Regions from separate parts of the Streptomyces sp. NPDC050535 genome, predicted to be linked through region 2. Evidence: predicted binding sites of a transcription regulator. Region 2 holds the regulator's gene; each other region holds the start of a gene.

Region 1 (4,114 bases), on a different contig from region 2:
TCGTCGTTCGGGGCCTGCTCGGTGGCCGGTTCCCGCGGAGGTGCCTGCTGGGCCTGCTGGGCCTGCTGGGCCTGGGCGTACATGGCCTGCCCCATCCGCTGGCTCACCATGGCGAGCTTCTCGACGCCGGCCCGCAGCGCGCTCGTGTCGGCGGGATCCTCCAGAAGCGTTTTCAGCTCCGCGATCGCCTCCTCGACCTCCGGCTTCGTCTCGGACGGGATGCGCTCCTCGTTCTCCTGCATGAACCTCTCGGTCTGGTAGACGAGTTGCTCGGCCTGGTTGCGGGTCTCGGCGGCCTCGCGGCGGGCGTGGTCCTCGTCGGCGTACTGCTCGGCCTCGCGCATCATGCGGTCGATGTCGTCCTTGGGGAGCGCGGAGCCGCCGGTGACGGTCATCTTCTGTTCGCGCTCCGTCGCGAGGTCCTTCGCGGAGACGTGCATGATCCCGTTGGCGTCGATGTCGAAGGCGACCTCGATCTGCGGGACCCCGCGCGGCGCGGGCGGCAGCCCGGTGAGGTCGAAGACACCGAGCTTCTTGTTGTACGCCGCGATCTCGCGCTCGCCCTGGTAGACCTGGATGCCGACCGAGGGCTGGTTGTCCACGGCGGTCGTGAAGATCTCCGAACGCCGGGTCGGGATCGTGGTGTTGCGCTCGATGAGCTTGGTCATGATGCCGCCCTTGGTCTCGATACCCAGGGACAGCGGGGTGACGTCGAGCAACAGGACGTCCTTGACGTCACCGCGGATGACACCCGCCTGAAGCGCTGCGCCCACGGCGACGACCTCGTCCGGGTTGACGCCCTTGTGCGGGTCCTTGCCGGTGAGTTCCCTCACCAGGTCGGTGACGGCGGGCATCCGGGTCGAGCCGCCGACCAGGATGACACGGTCCACGACGGACAGTTGCACGCCCGCGTCCTTCACCGCCTGGTGGAAGGGGTTCTTGCAGCGGTCGAGCAGGTCGGCGGTCAGCTCCTGGAACTGAGCGCGCGTCAGTTTCTCGTCCAGGTGCAGCGGGCCGTCGCCGGTGGCGGTGATGTAGGGCAGGTTGACGGTGGTCTCGGTGGAGCTGGACAGTTCGATCTTGGCCTTCTCGGCGCCCTCGCGCAGCCGTTGCAACGCCATCTTGTCGTGTCCGAGGTCGATGCCGTGCGCGACCTTGAACCGCTGGGCGAGGTGCTCGACGACCCGCTGGTCCCAGTCGTCGCCGCCCAGTTTGGTGTCACCGTTGGTCGCCTTGACCTCGATGACACCGTCGCCTATCTCCAGCAGCGAGACGTCGAAGGTCCCGCCGCCCAGGTCGAAGACGAGAACGGTCTGCTCCTCGCCGCGGTCGAGCCCGTACGCGAGGGCGGCGGCCGTCGGTTCGTTGATGATCCGCAGAACTTTGAGGCCCGCGATCTCACCGGCCTCCTTGGTGGCCTGGCGCTGCGCGTCGTCGAAGTGGGCGGGCACCGTGATCACGGCGTCCGTGACGTCCTCGCCGAGGTAGGCCTCGGCGTCCCGTTTCAGCTTCTGGAGCACGCGCGCGGCCAACTCCTGTGCGCGGTACCGGGTGCCGTCGATGGCGCCCGTCTCCGGGAAGCGCCAGTTCGAATCACCCATGTGCCGCTTCGCGGAACGCGCGGTGCGCTCCACGTTCGTCACGGCCTGCCGTTTGGCGACCTCGCCGACGAGCACCTCGCCGTTCTTGGCGAAGGCCACCACGGAGGGCGTGGTGCGCGCGCCCTCCGCGTTGGCCACGACCGTGGGGTCGCCGCCCTCCAGAACAGCGACCACGGAGTTCGTCGTACCGAGATCGATCCCGACCGCACGTGCCATGTCCGTCCCCTTCCGCCCGGTTCTGCCGCCCTCCAGCACAAAACTTGAGTGCGCATCTGTCAATGGGGCGGACGCCCCGCGCGAGTCCGGACATGGACCCGCACGGGCCAGGGGATGAGCCCCGCGCGGGCGCGGCCATGGGTCCCGCACGAGCCCGGGCATGACGGCGCCGCGGCCCCTGGGGGACCGCGGCGCCGTGCTGCCTTCGGGGCTTGCGGGCCGTCAGGACAGCTTCGCCGACAGTGTGATCGTCGTGCCGCTGAGCGCCTGGCTGACCGGGCAGTTCTTCTTGGCGTCCTCGGCCGCGGCGGCGAAGGCGTCCGCGTCGATACCCGGCACCGTGCCCTCCACGTTCAGGTGGATGCCGGTGATGCCCTCGCCCGGCTGGAAGGAGACGTCGGCGGAGGTGACGAGCTTGGTGGGCGGGGTGCCGGCCCCCGCGAGGGCGTGCGAGAACGCCATGGAGAAGCAGCTGGAGTGGGCGGCCGCGATCAGCTCCTCGGGGCTGGTCTTGCCGTTCGCGTCCTGGGAGCGCGACGCCCACGTCACGGGCTGCTCGTCGATGGCGCCGGAGGAGTCGAAGGTGACGACGCCCTTGCCCTCGAGCAGGTTGCCTTCCCAGACGGTGTGTGCAGAGCGCGTGGTTGCCACGATGTGTCCTTTCGGGTGTGGTCCCGCTACCGGGTTCCGTGTTGCCCATCCGATCACACCTTGGGCCGGTGCACGCGTCTGATGGGGCCGCGACCTGCCGGACCGTACCTGTGACTTTCCCTGCCGAAAGCCACGAAGAGGCCCTACAGTCCAGTCATGGTCGAACTCTTCCAAGTCCTCGGGGGAATCGCGGGATTTGGCGGGATCGCACTCGGCGTCCTGTATCTGCTCTACCGGGACTTCGTACGCGACATCATCCGCACCAAGATGTTCCGGACACTCACCTCGGCCCAGGCGACCGCACTCTTCGGCGCCGTCATCGTGCTCGCCTTCAGCGTCGCGATCCTCGGGATCTTCGCCACGCTCGCCGAGAGCGAGGGCATACAGCAGTTCCTCGTGCTCGTCGGCATGCTGCTGCTGTTCCTGCTCGCCGTGGTGTTCGTCGCGGCCCGCGTGGTCACCGGCCCGCGTGCGCGTCCCCGTCGCGATGGCGCCGGGACGGCGAAGGTCGAACGGTCACTCACCACCGTACGCAGGCATGTGGCCCTCAATGAGCCGGACCAGGCCGAGCGCGCCCTTGAGGCCTCCGGAGCGGACCGGGAATCGGAGGAGTTCTGGTACTGGAAGGCCCGGATCGCCCTGATCCGCTCCAACTTCACCGTCGCCTCCGGATACGTCGAGGAGGCGCTGAAGCTCGACGCCCGCAATCCGCACGGCCTCGCCCTGAAGATCACCCTGCTGCTCCTGGCCAACGACCCGGCACAGCGCGACCGGGCCGCCCGGCTGGCCGAGGAGAACACCGGGCTCAGCGCCGAACTCGATGCCTGGCTGCGCCGGTTGAGGGCCGAGGGGATGTTCGACGGTGGAGTACGCACCCGCAGCGAGCTGGAGGCCCGGTGCCCGCTTCCCACCCGTACGACGGAGAGTGCACATGCCGAGTGATGAGAACGCCGTGGCCGCCGGCCGGCAGGCCGTCCTGTACGTCGGGCCTCCCGCGGTCACCGACGGGGACGACGCCGCCTTAGGCCGGCTGACCGCCGAGGCCGAACGGCGTGCCGCCGCGCTGGGGCTGACGCCGCTGGAGCCGGTCGCACGGACCGCGGCCGAGGCCGACGCGTTGCTCGCGGCGCATCCCGATGCCGTGGTCGTGGTTCATCCGGGTGAGGCGCCGGTCCTGCCTGCCGGCGAGCCGGGCACCAGGCTCTGGGACTTCCTGCGGGGCGGCGCGGAACTGCGCCTGTGCGACCTCTCGGTCACCGGCGCCGCGCCTCCGCCGCCACCCCTGCCGCAGTGGTACCAGGGACCATCGGCGCTCCTGCTGGTCGAACTGATTCATCCAGGCGTGCCTCTGGGCGCGGACCACCGCTCCCTGTACGAACGGCGCGAGAGGGAGTGCCGGGCCTACGCGTCGCTCCTAGGGCTGCGGGTCTCGACGGTGAGCATCAGTGCCCTCTCGGAGTCCCCGCCCGCGTACGACCGGCAGCTCACCGTCATCGTTCACCCGCAGGTCACCGCTCCGGACGCCGGGACCCCGGACGGGTTGCTGTGGCGGTGGCTGCGGCAGGGTCGGGGGATCCACTCGGGGTGTTGGGTGGAGCCGGACTTGTCCCCGAGGTACGCCGGAGGCGAGCCAACCACGGTCCACG
Region 2 (4,114 bases):
GCCGCCCGCGGGGCAGCACCTTCGGGACCAGGCCGCTGGCGACGACCACCGCCACCTCGTACACCGACAGCACGCTGCCCAAGGCGGGGGCGACCTTCCTCTACGAGGTCCGCGCGTACGACAAGGCGGGCAACGAGTCCGCCGGCACCGCCGACCAGGCGGTCACCACGGTGGACAAGGTGGCGCCGACCGTCACCGATCTGACCGTCCTCGGGAACTCCTCCCTGGACGGGGTGAGCCTCTGGTGGATGTCCCCCGAGGGATCGCTGACGTACGAGCTGCTGAGGTCCGGTGCGCCGGGCGGCCCGTTCACGGTGGCCGCGAAGAACCTGAGCAACTCGGCGACCGATGAGACAGCCCCGTACGGGGAGACCTCGTACTACAAGGTCGCGGCGACCGACGCGGCGGGCAACACCGGGTATTCCTCCGTGGTGTCCAACGCCCGGCCGCTCGCCGTGCCGTACTTCCTCGGCGGTAAGAACCGCCCGGAGGACGGCGGCGGCGTAGACCTGTCCTGGTGGGTTTCGCCGCACTCGCCGACGGAGTTCCGGGTGCACCGCGAGGAGCGGCGCTTCGACGCCGCGACGGGCACGTTCGCCGTCGTCGACTCCCAGGTGGTGCCCTGCGCCCCGAAGCTCACCGACACCGCCTACGGCACCCGCCACGCCTACGCCTGCACGGACACCACGGTCGTGCCGAGCCCGCACGACGGGTTCTACGTGTACTGGGTGACCAGCGTCGACGCCCTCGGGCGCGAGTCGGCGCCGTCGGGCGTCCACCAGTTCTCCTACGGCGACGCCACCGCTCCGCCGCTCGTCACCGGGTTCACGGCCACCGCCACCGAGTACGGCACGGTCCTGGACTGGGACGACAGTCCGGCGGCCGATCTCGCCGAGTACAACGTCTTCCGGCTCAGCACGGTGGACGACGGCACCGGCACCACGTACGTGGGCCGGGTCGGGGCGGGAAGCAGCCGGCTCGTCGACTCGGCGAACCTCCAGGACGGCGAGACCCACACGTACTTCGTGGACGCCGTGGACACCTCGGGCAACTCCAACTACACGTCGGCCGACGACGTGGTGTCCACCACCGTCACCGAGTACGACCTGCGGCCCACCGTGGAGACGCCGGCCGACTGGCTGGTCACCGTCGACGCCGAGGCCGATTCCGCCGCCGGCACCGTGCTGCTCGACTGGAAACTGTCCAGCTCGTACTACGGGACGGACATCACCGGGTACCGCGTGTACCGGTGGAACCCGTCGACCGCCGCGTACGAGCCGCTGACCGCCGAGCCGGTCACCGGCCTCTCGTACACCGACAGCACGGCAGCCGCCGGCACCACCCACTTCTACTGGGTGACCGCCCTGCACGCCGACGGCACCGAATCCGCTCCCGGCGACGCCTGGGCGGCCCTGGCACCCCGGGCCGAGTAGGGCCCGGCGCACGCCGAAGGGGCCGGGAGGTCGAACACCTCCCGGCCCCTTCACGCGCTCGGTTACTCCGGCTGCCGCTTCGGCCGCCACACCACCAGCGCGCTCGTCTGCTGGACCTCCTGGTAGGGGACCAGGTCGCGGCGGTACGAGGCGTGGACTGCCGCCTCGCGCTGCTGCATCGCGGCTGCCGCGCCGTCCACCGCCGACTGGAGTTCGCCGACGCGCTGCTGGAGCGCGGCGACCTGGTTCTCCAGCTCGATGATGCGTTTGATGCCGGCGAGGTTGATGCCCTCGTCCTGCGACAACTGCTGGACGGCGCGCAGCAGTTCGATGTCGCGCGCGGAGTAGCGGCGGCCCCGGCCCGCGGTGCGGTCCGGGGAGACGAGGCCGAGGCGGTCGTACTGACGCAGGGTCTGCGGGTGCAGGCCGGAGAGCTGGGCCGCCACCGAGATGACGTAGACCGGCGTCTCCTCGGTCAGTTCGTACGGGTTGCGTCGACGGCCGGGTACGTCCATGGCGTCCTCATGCTCCCTTCGCGGCCTGGAACAGCTCCGCCCGCGGGTCCTCGCCCACGGTCGCCTCGCGGTACGCCTCCAGGGCGTCACGAGCCTTGTCCGACATGTCCGTGGGGACCGTCACCTCGACGGTGACCAGCAGGTCGCCGCGGGTGCCGTCCTTGCGGACCGCGCCCTTGCCGCGGGCGCGCATGGTGCGGCCGTTGGGCGTGCCCGGCGGCAGCTTCAGCGTGACCGCGGGTCCGCCCAGCGTGGGCACCTTGACCTCGCCGCCGAGGGCCGCCTCCGCGAAGGTGACGGGGACGGTGACGGTGAGGTTGTCGCCCTTGCGGCCGAAGACCGGGTGGGCGTCGACATGGACGGTGACGTACAGGTCGCCCGCCGGGCCGCCCCGTTCACCGGGGGCGCCCTTGCCGCGCAGACGGATGCGCTGGTTGTCGCTGACGCCGGCCGGGATACGGACCTGCATCGTGCGCGACGACTTGGCGCGCCCGCTGCCGCTGCAGACCTCGCACGCGGTCTCCGCGATCAGACCGCGGCCCTTGCAGTCGGGGCAGGGGTCGGTGAGTGAGAACCCGCCGCCGGAGCCCCGCGCGACCTGGCCGGTGCCGACGCACGTCGGGCACACGCGGGGCGTGCCGTTCGCGTCGCCGGTGCCCGAACAGGCCTTGCAGGGCGCCTGCGAGGTCATCCGCAGCGGGACCGTCGCGCCGTCCACCGCCTCGGTGAAGCTGAGCGTCACCTCGGTGTCGATGTCCTGGCCGCGCCGGGGCTGCGTACGGGTGCCGGTGGTCGTGCCGCCACGGTTGAACAGGCCGCCGAACACGTCACCGATGCCGCCGCCGAAGCCGCCGCCCTGCGGTCCGCCGCCGCCCTGGGCACCGCCTCCGAAGAGGTCACCCAGGTCGAAGTTGAAGTTGCCGCCGCCCGCGCCGGGGCCCGGACGGAAGCCGCCGTTGCCGAAGAGGGCGCGGGCCTCGTCGTACTCCTTGCGCTTCTTGGGGTCCCCGAGGATGTCGTTCGCCTCGGAGATCTCCTTGAAGCGGTCCTCCGCCTTGGCGTTGCCCTTGTTGGCGTCCGGGTGGAACTCGCGGGCGAGCTTCCGGTACGCCTTCTTGATCTCGGCCTCGGTGGCGTCCTTGGGGACGCCGAGGACCTTGTAGTAGTCCTTCTCGATGAAGTCCTTGGTGCTCATCCCCGACGTCCCTCCTCTCTCGTGCGTGCGACGTCAGCCCTCGTCCGGGCCACCGCTCTCCTTGTCGTCCGCCGCCTCGGCCGCGGCGTCCTCGGACTTGACGGCCTGCGCGCCCGGCTGCGGCTCGGCGACGGCCACCCGCGCGGGGCGGATGGTGCGCTCGCCGAACCGATACCCCGGCTGGAGAATCGCCACGCACGTCGTCTCCGTGACGTCCGGAGCGTACGAGTGCATCAGGGCCTCGTGGATCATCGGGTCGAAGGGCTCGCCCTCCTTGCCGAAGGTCTGCAGCCCCAGCTTCGCCGCGACACTCTCCATGGACTCGCCGACCGACTTGAAGCCGCCGACCAGTTCGCCGTGGTCCCGCGCGCGGCCGATGTCGTCGAGCACGGGCAGGAGCTCGGTCAGGAGGTTCGCGATGGCGACCTCCTTGACCGCGATCCGGTCGCGCTCGACCCGGCGGCGGTAGTTCTGGTATTCGGCCTGGAGCCGCTGGAGGTCCGCGGTGCGCTCACTGAGCGCCGTACGCACCTGGTCCAGCTGGGCTGTCAGACCGGCCAGTTGGGCCTGTGCCTGTGCTGCTGATTCGTCCCCGGCCGGGGCCGCCCCCTCAGGGGCGGCCTTCGGCTCGGCGTCGTCAGGGGTGGCGCCGGAAGGGACGTCAGGCTTCTCGTCGAAACCCGGGGTCTCCTCCGTCACGCGGCACCGTCCTTGCGGTCACGGTCCTCGTCGACGATCTCCGCGTCGACCACGTCGTCGTCGGCCCTCGGCGCCTCGGCGCCGGGAGCGTCACCCGCGGCCTGAGCGGCGTTGGCATCGGCGTACATGGCCTGTCCGAGCTTCTGCGAGACGGCGGCGACCTTCTCGGTGGCCGTGCGGATCTCGGCGGAGTCCTCGCCCTTGAGCGCGGCCTTCAGCTCCTCGACGGACGCCTCGACCTCGGTCTTGACGTCGCCGGGGACCTTGTCCTC
Region 3 (4,114 bases), on a different contig from region 2:
GTCGGCGAGCGACGCCTCCACGAAGAGGACGTCACCGCCCGCGCCCGTGACGGCAAGGCCGGTGGCGACACCGGGCACCGCGGTGCGGCGCTCCGCCGGGTCCTGGGCGGACTCGGGCACGTGGTGCGGCCGCCCGATGAGCCCGCGCAGGTCGTCCTCGGTCACCGTGAACGGCAGCTTCCGCTCGCCGAGTTCGTGCTGAGCGGCGACCTTGCGGAGCAGCCGGGCGATCCCGCGCTCCAGGTTCCGTACGCCCGCCTCCCGGGTGTACTCCCCCGCGAGCCTGCGCAGCGCGCTCTCGTCGAGAGCGACCTCGTCCTTCTCCAGACCGGCCCGCTCCAGCTGGCGCGGCAGCAGGTGGTCGCGTGCGATGACGACCTTCTCGTCCTCGGTGTAGCCGTCGAGGCGGACCAGCTCCATGCGGTCGAGCAGGGCCTCCGGGATGGCTTCCAGCACGTTGGCGGTCGCCAGGAAGACGACGTCGCTGAGGTCGAGTTCGACCTCCAGGTAGTGGTCGCGGAAGGTGTGGTTCTGGGCGGGGTCGAGTACTTCGAGGAGTGCCGCGGCGGGGTCGCCGCGGTAGTCGGAGCCGACCTTGTCGATCTCGTCCAGGAGCACGACCGGGTTCATCGACCCGGCCTCCTTGATGGCGCGGACGATCCGGCCGGGCAGCGCGCCGACGTACGTACGCCGGTGTCCGCGGATCTCGGCCTCGTCGCGTACGCCGCCGAGGGCGACCCGTACGAACTTGCGCCCCATGGCGTGCGCGACGGACTCGCCGAGCGAGGTCTTGCCGACGCCGGGAGGTCCGACGAGCGCGAGCACGGCGCCGCCGCGACGGCCGCCGACCACGCCGAGCCCTCGCTCGGCACGCCGCTTGCGGACCGCGAGGTACTCGGTGATCCGCTCCTTCACGTCCTCGAGACCCGCGTGCTCGGCGTCGAGGACCGCCTGGGCGCCCTGGATGTCGTACGCGTCCTCGGTGCGCTCGTTCCACGGCAGTTCGAGCACGGTGTCGAGCCAGGTGCGGATCCACGAGCCCTCGGGCGACTGGTCGCTCGCGCGCTCCAGCTTCTCGACCTCCTTGAGGGCGGCCTCGCGGACGTTCTCCGGAAGGTCTGCGGCTTCGACACGGGAACGGTAGTCGTCGCTCTCGTCCTCCCCGCCCTCTCCGTTGAGGTCACGGAGCTCCTTGCGTACGGCGTCGAGCTGGCGCCGCAGCAGGAACTCGCGCTGCTGCTTGTCGACACCTTCCTGTACGTCCTTCGCGATGGACTCGGCGACATCCTGCTCGGCGAGGTGCTCGCGGAGCAGTTGAGTGGCCAGCTTCAGGCGGGCGACGGGGTCAGCGGTCTCCAGCAGCTCCACCTTCTGCTCGGTGGAGAGGAAGGGGGAGTACCCGGAATTGTCGGCGAGGGCGGAGACGTCGTCGATCGCGGTGACGCGGTCCACGACCTGCCAGGCGCCGCGTTTGCGCAGCCAGCTGGTGGCGAGCGCCTTGTATTCCTTGACAAGTTCGGTGACGTGGCCGGGCAGCGGCTCGGGCACGGTCTCGTCCACGCGGGTGCCCTCGACCCACAGGGCGGCTCCCGGACCGGTGGTCCCGGCGCCGATCTTCACGCGACCGCGGCCGCGGATCAGTGCGCCCGGGTCGCCGTCGGCAAGGCGGCCGACCTGTTCGACCGTCCCGAGCACTCCCGTGCCCGCGTACGTCCCGTCCACCCGCGGTACCAGCAGCACCTGCGGCTTCCCCGGCGTCGTACGGGCAGCGGCCTGGGCGGCCTCCACCGCGGCGCGCACCTCGGTGTCGTTCAGGTCCAGCGGAACCACCATGCCGGGCAGCACGACCTCGTCGTCGAGCGGCAGCACTGGCAGGTTGAGCGAAGTAGGAGTGGAATCGGCAGCCATGATCTTCCTCTCGACAAGCAAGTTGAGCTATGCAGACTCAATGCTTGTGAGCGCTCCGGTGTTCCCCGGCGGTGTTCGCTGTCAGCGATCGGGGCCTTCGCCCTGCCGGACGGGCTCTGGCGAATCCCACACCCGGGCTACAGTAAGCATCAAAATCAATCAGAGACCATTACAAGGAGTGCTGGTGGACAAGACCGTACGGGCCTGGGTCGACGGCTGGGTTCTCTCGCGTGGGGCGGCACCGCCGGTGGCCGAGTCGTGGGGGTGCTCCGTCGACGTGGGAGAAACGGAGCATGTGTCACGCCATGTTCTCGGGGCGACGAACGGGGCGGTCGAGGAGGCGGTGGTCCGGAAGGTCGCCGACGGGGTGACCGGTGCGGGAGTCTGGCTCAAAGTGTTCGCCGAGCCCTCGGTCGTCGGGCCCTGGCTCGGTGCGGGCTGGTGGGTCGACCCCGAGCCCGGCTTCCTGATGTCGGTGCCGCTCACCGGCACCTCCGGGGATTCCGCCCCGCCCACCGGCTACCGCCTGCGCACCTGGTCGCACGGCGACGTCACCCGCCTGCTGCTCGCGGCACCGGACGGCTCCTGCGCCGCGCGTGGCCAGATCGCGGCCATCGGCCGGACGGCGGTGGCCGACCGGATCGAGACCGCGCCGGGGCACCGCAGGCGAGGGCTCGGACGCCTGGTCGTGCGCACACTGACGCACGCGGCGGCCGCGCGGGGCGCCACGACCGGCGTACTCGCCGGAACGCCGGACGGGCGTGCGCTGTACGAGTCCCTCGGGTGGCGCGTGGAGGCGCCGCTGACCAGCGCGAAGTTCACCGGGGGCGCGTGAGCGTCAGTCTGCCGCGGGCGGGCGTCCCCGGCCCTGGCGCCGTACCAGCGGCCAGGTCGCGACACCGATCGCCAGGGCCATCAGGTGTCCCCGGTTCGTCATTGGGTCGGTGAACGCGACCAGGTCGGCGACAAGGCTCGCGCCGAAGACGGTGAGGAGCGGCCGACGCAGCCAGGGGGGCTGCAGACCCGCGAGCGCCCCGACGCTCGCGGCGGCACCGAAGCCGACGCCGTGGTCGAGGCGGTGCGGGGAACTGTCGGGCAGGTGCCCGGCCGGCACCGCCGGTCCGCCGGGGACCTCGGTGGCCGACGTGGCGATCACCTGCCCGAGCAGGAAGACACCGGCCGTCCGCGGACCGCCGACGCGCCGCTCCAGCGCGGTGAGGACCATCAGGAACCCGAGCGCGTACGGGGAGAGCATCCCGCCCGCGATCCACAGCGCATCGGCGGCAAGGGCCGGCACCGGGGTCCGTGCGAGGTGTGCGGCATCGGTACTGGACCCCTGGTGCAGCGCGTGGACGAGCGAGGGGGCGGCGTACTCCGCGATCAGCGGGGTGACGACGAGGACGGCCGCGTACCCGAGGATGAACGGTGTGCAGGTGGGGGCGGGGGTGGGGAGCAGCCGCCAGGGGCGAACCACCGGGCGGCGCGGAGCCGCAGGCGGCGCGGCGTGCCCGGCGGAGGAGCCGCAGCGCTGCCGCGGCGCACCCTCGATCGGTGGCGCACCCGCCTCCGGGGCCCCGTCTCCAGGGCCCCCGACTCCGGGGCCCCGGCCCGCTCGGTCCCGCTCCGCTTCACGGTGAGGTGCCCCTTCCGTTCCCCCCAACCCTGCGCGCCCCCTCACGTCCCTGTCCATGACCGCCGCCACGCCTGAGCCGACTCGCAGCGAATCCCCGGCCACGCCAGGGGGGGGACCTCCGGTAAATCGGCCACCCGGCCGCGGGGAACTGCCAGGATGGGCCGATGGCCACCTCGTACGACGCCCCCGCAGTGATCGACCGCCGCGAGGGCCCGTACGGCGAGGTCGTGCTGCGTCGCCATGGCGCGCTGCTCCAGATCATCGCCAACGGGTGCTTTCTGATGGACACCTCCGACGGCCGTTCGGAGCGGCTGCTCGTGGACGCCGCCCGCGACGCGCTGGACGGGCGGGCGGAGCCGAGCGTGCTGATCGGCGGCCTCGGCGTCGGGTTCTCCCTCGCGCACGCGGCCGGGGATCCCTGCTGGGGGCGTATCACCGTCGTGGAGCGCGAGCCGGCGGTCATCGAATGGCACCTGGACGGACCGCTGGCCGCGCTGTCGGCCCAGGCGCTCGCCGACCCGCGTACGAGCATCGTCGAAGCGGACCTGCTCACCCACGTCAATGAGATCTCCG

Evidence for each region. Region 2 encodes HspR, which represses chaperone genes until heat shock. Its sites were predicted from a motif close to TTGAGNNNNNNNNNCTCAA; they were not measured.
Region 1: dnaK (molecular chaperone DnaK) is a predicted target of HspR. The motif match lies at 1,862-1,880, and genes of this name have one in related genera.
Region 3: lon (endopeptidase La) is a predicted target of HspR. The motif match lies at 1,931-1,949, and genes of this name have one in related genera.

What each region holds. Positions count from the first base shown of each region.
Region 1 covers NZ_JBITHE010000001.1:647,729-651,842, reverse strand. The annotation lists gene dnaK (molecular chaperone DnaK) at 1-1,817, opposite strand, end outside; gene ACIBLC_RS02740 (OsmC family peroxiredoxin) at 2,040-2,468, opposite strand; gene ACIBLC_RS02735 (hypothetical protein) at 2,625-3,410, shown strand; gene ACIBLC_RS02730 (VWA domain-containing protein) at 3,400-4,114, shown strand, end outside.
Region 2 covers NZ_JBITHE010000010.1:4,053-8,166, reverse strand. The annotation lists gene ACIBLC_RS22395 (PA14 domain-containing protein) at 1-1,433, shown strand, start outside; gene ACIBLC_RS22390 (heat shock protein transcriptional repressor HspR) at 1,496-1,948, opposite strand; gene dnaJ (molecular chaperone DnaJ) at 1,956-3,143, opposite strand; gene grpE (nucleotide exchange factor GrpE) at 3,177-3,842, opposite strand; gene dnaK (molecular chaperone DnaK) at 3,839-4,114, opposite strand, start outside.
Region 3 covers NZ_JBITHE010000007.1:146,197-150,310, forward strand. The annotation lists gene lon (endopeptidase La) at 1-1,908, opposite strand, end outside; gene ACIBLC_RS18140 (GNAT family N-acetyltransferase) at 2,093-2,743, shown strand; gene ACIBLC_RS18145 (rhomboid-like protein) at 2,747-3,382, opposite strand; gene ACIBLC_RS18150 (spermidine synthase) at 3,706-4,114, shown strand, end outside.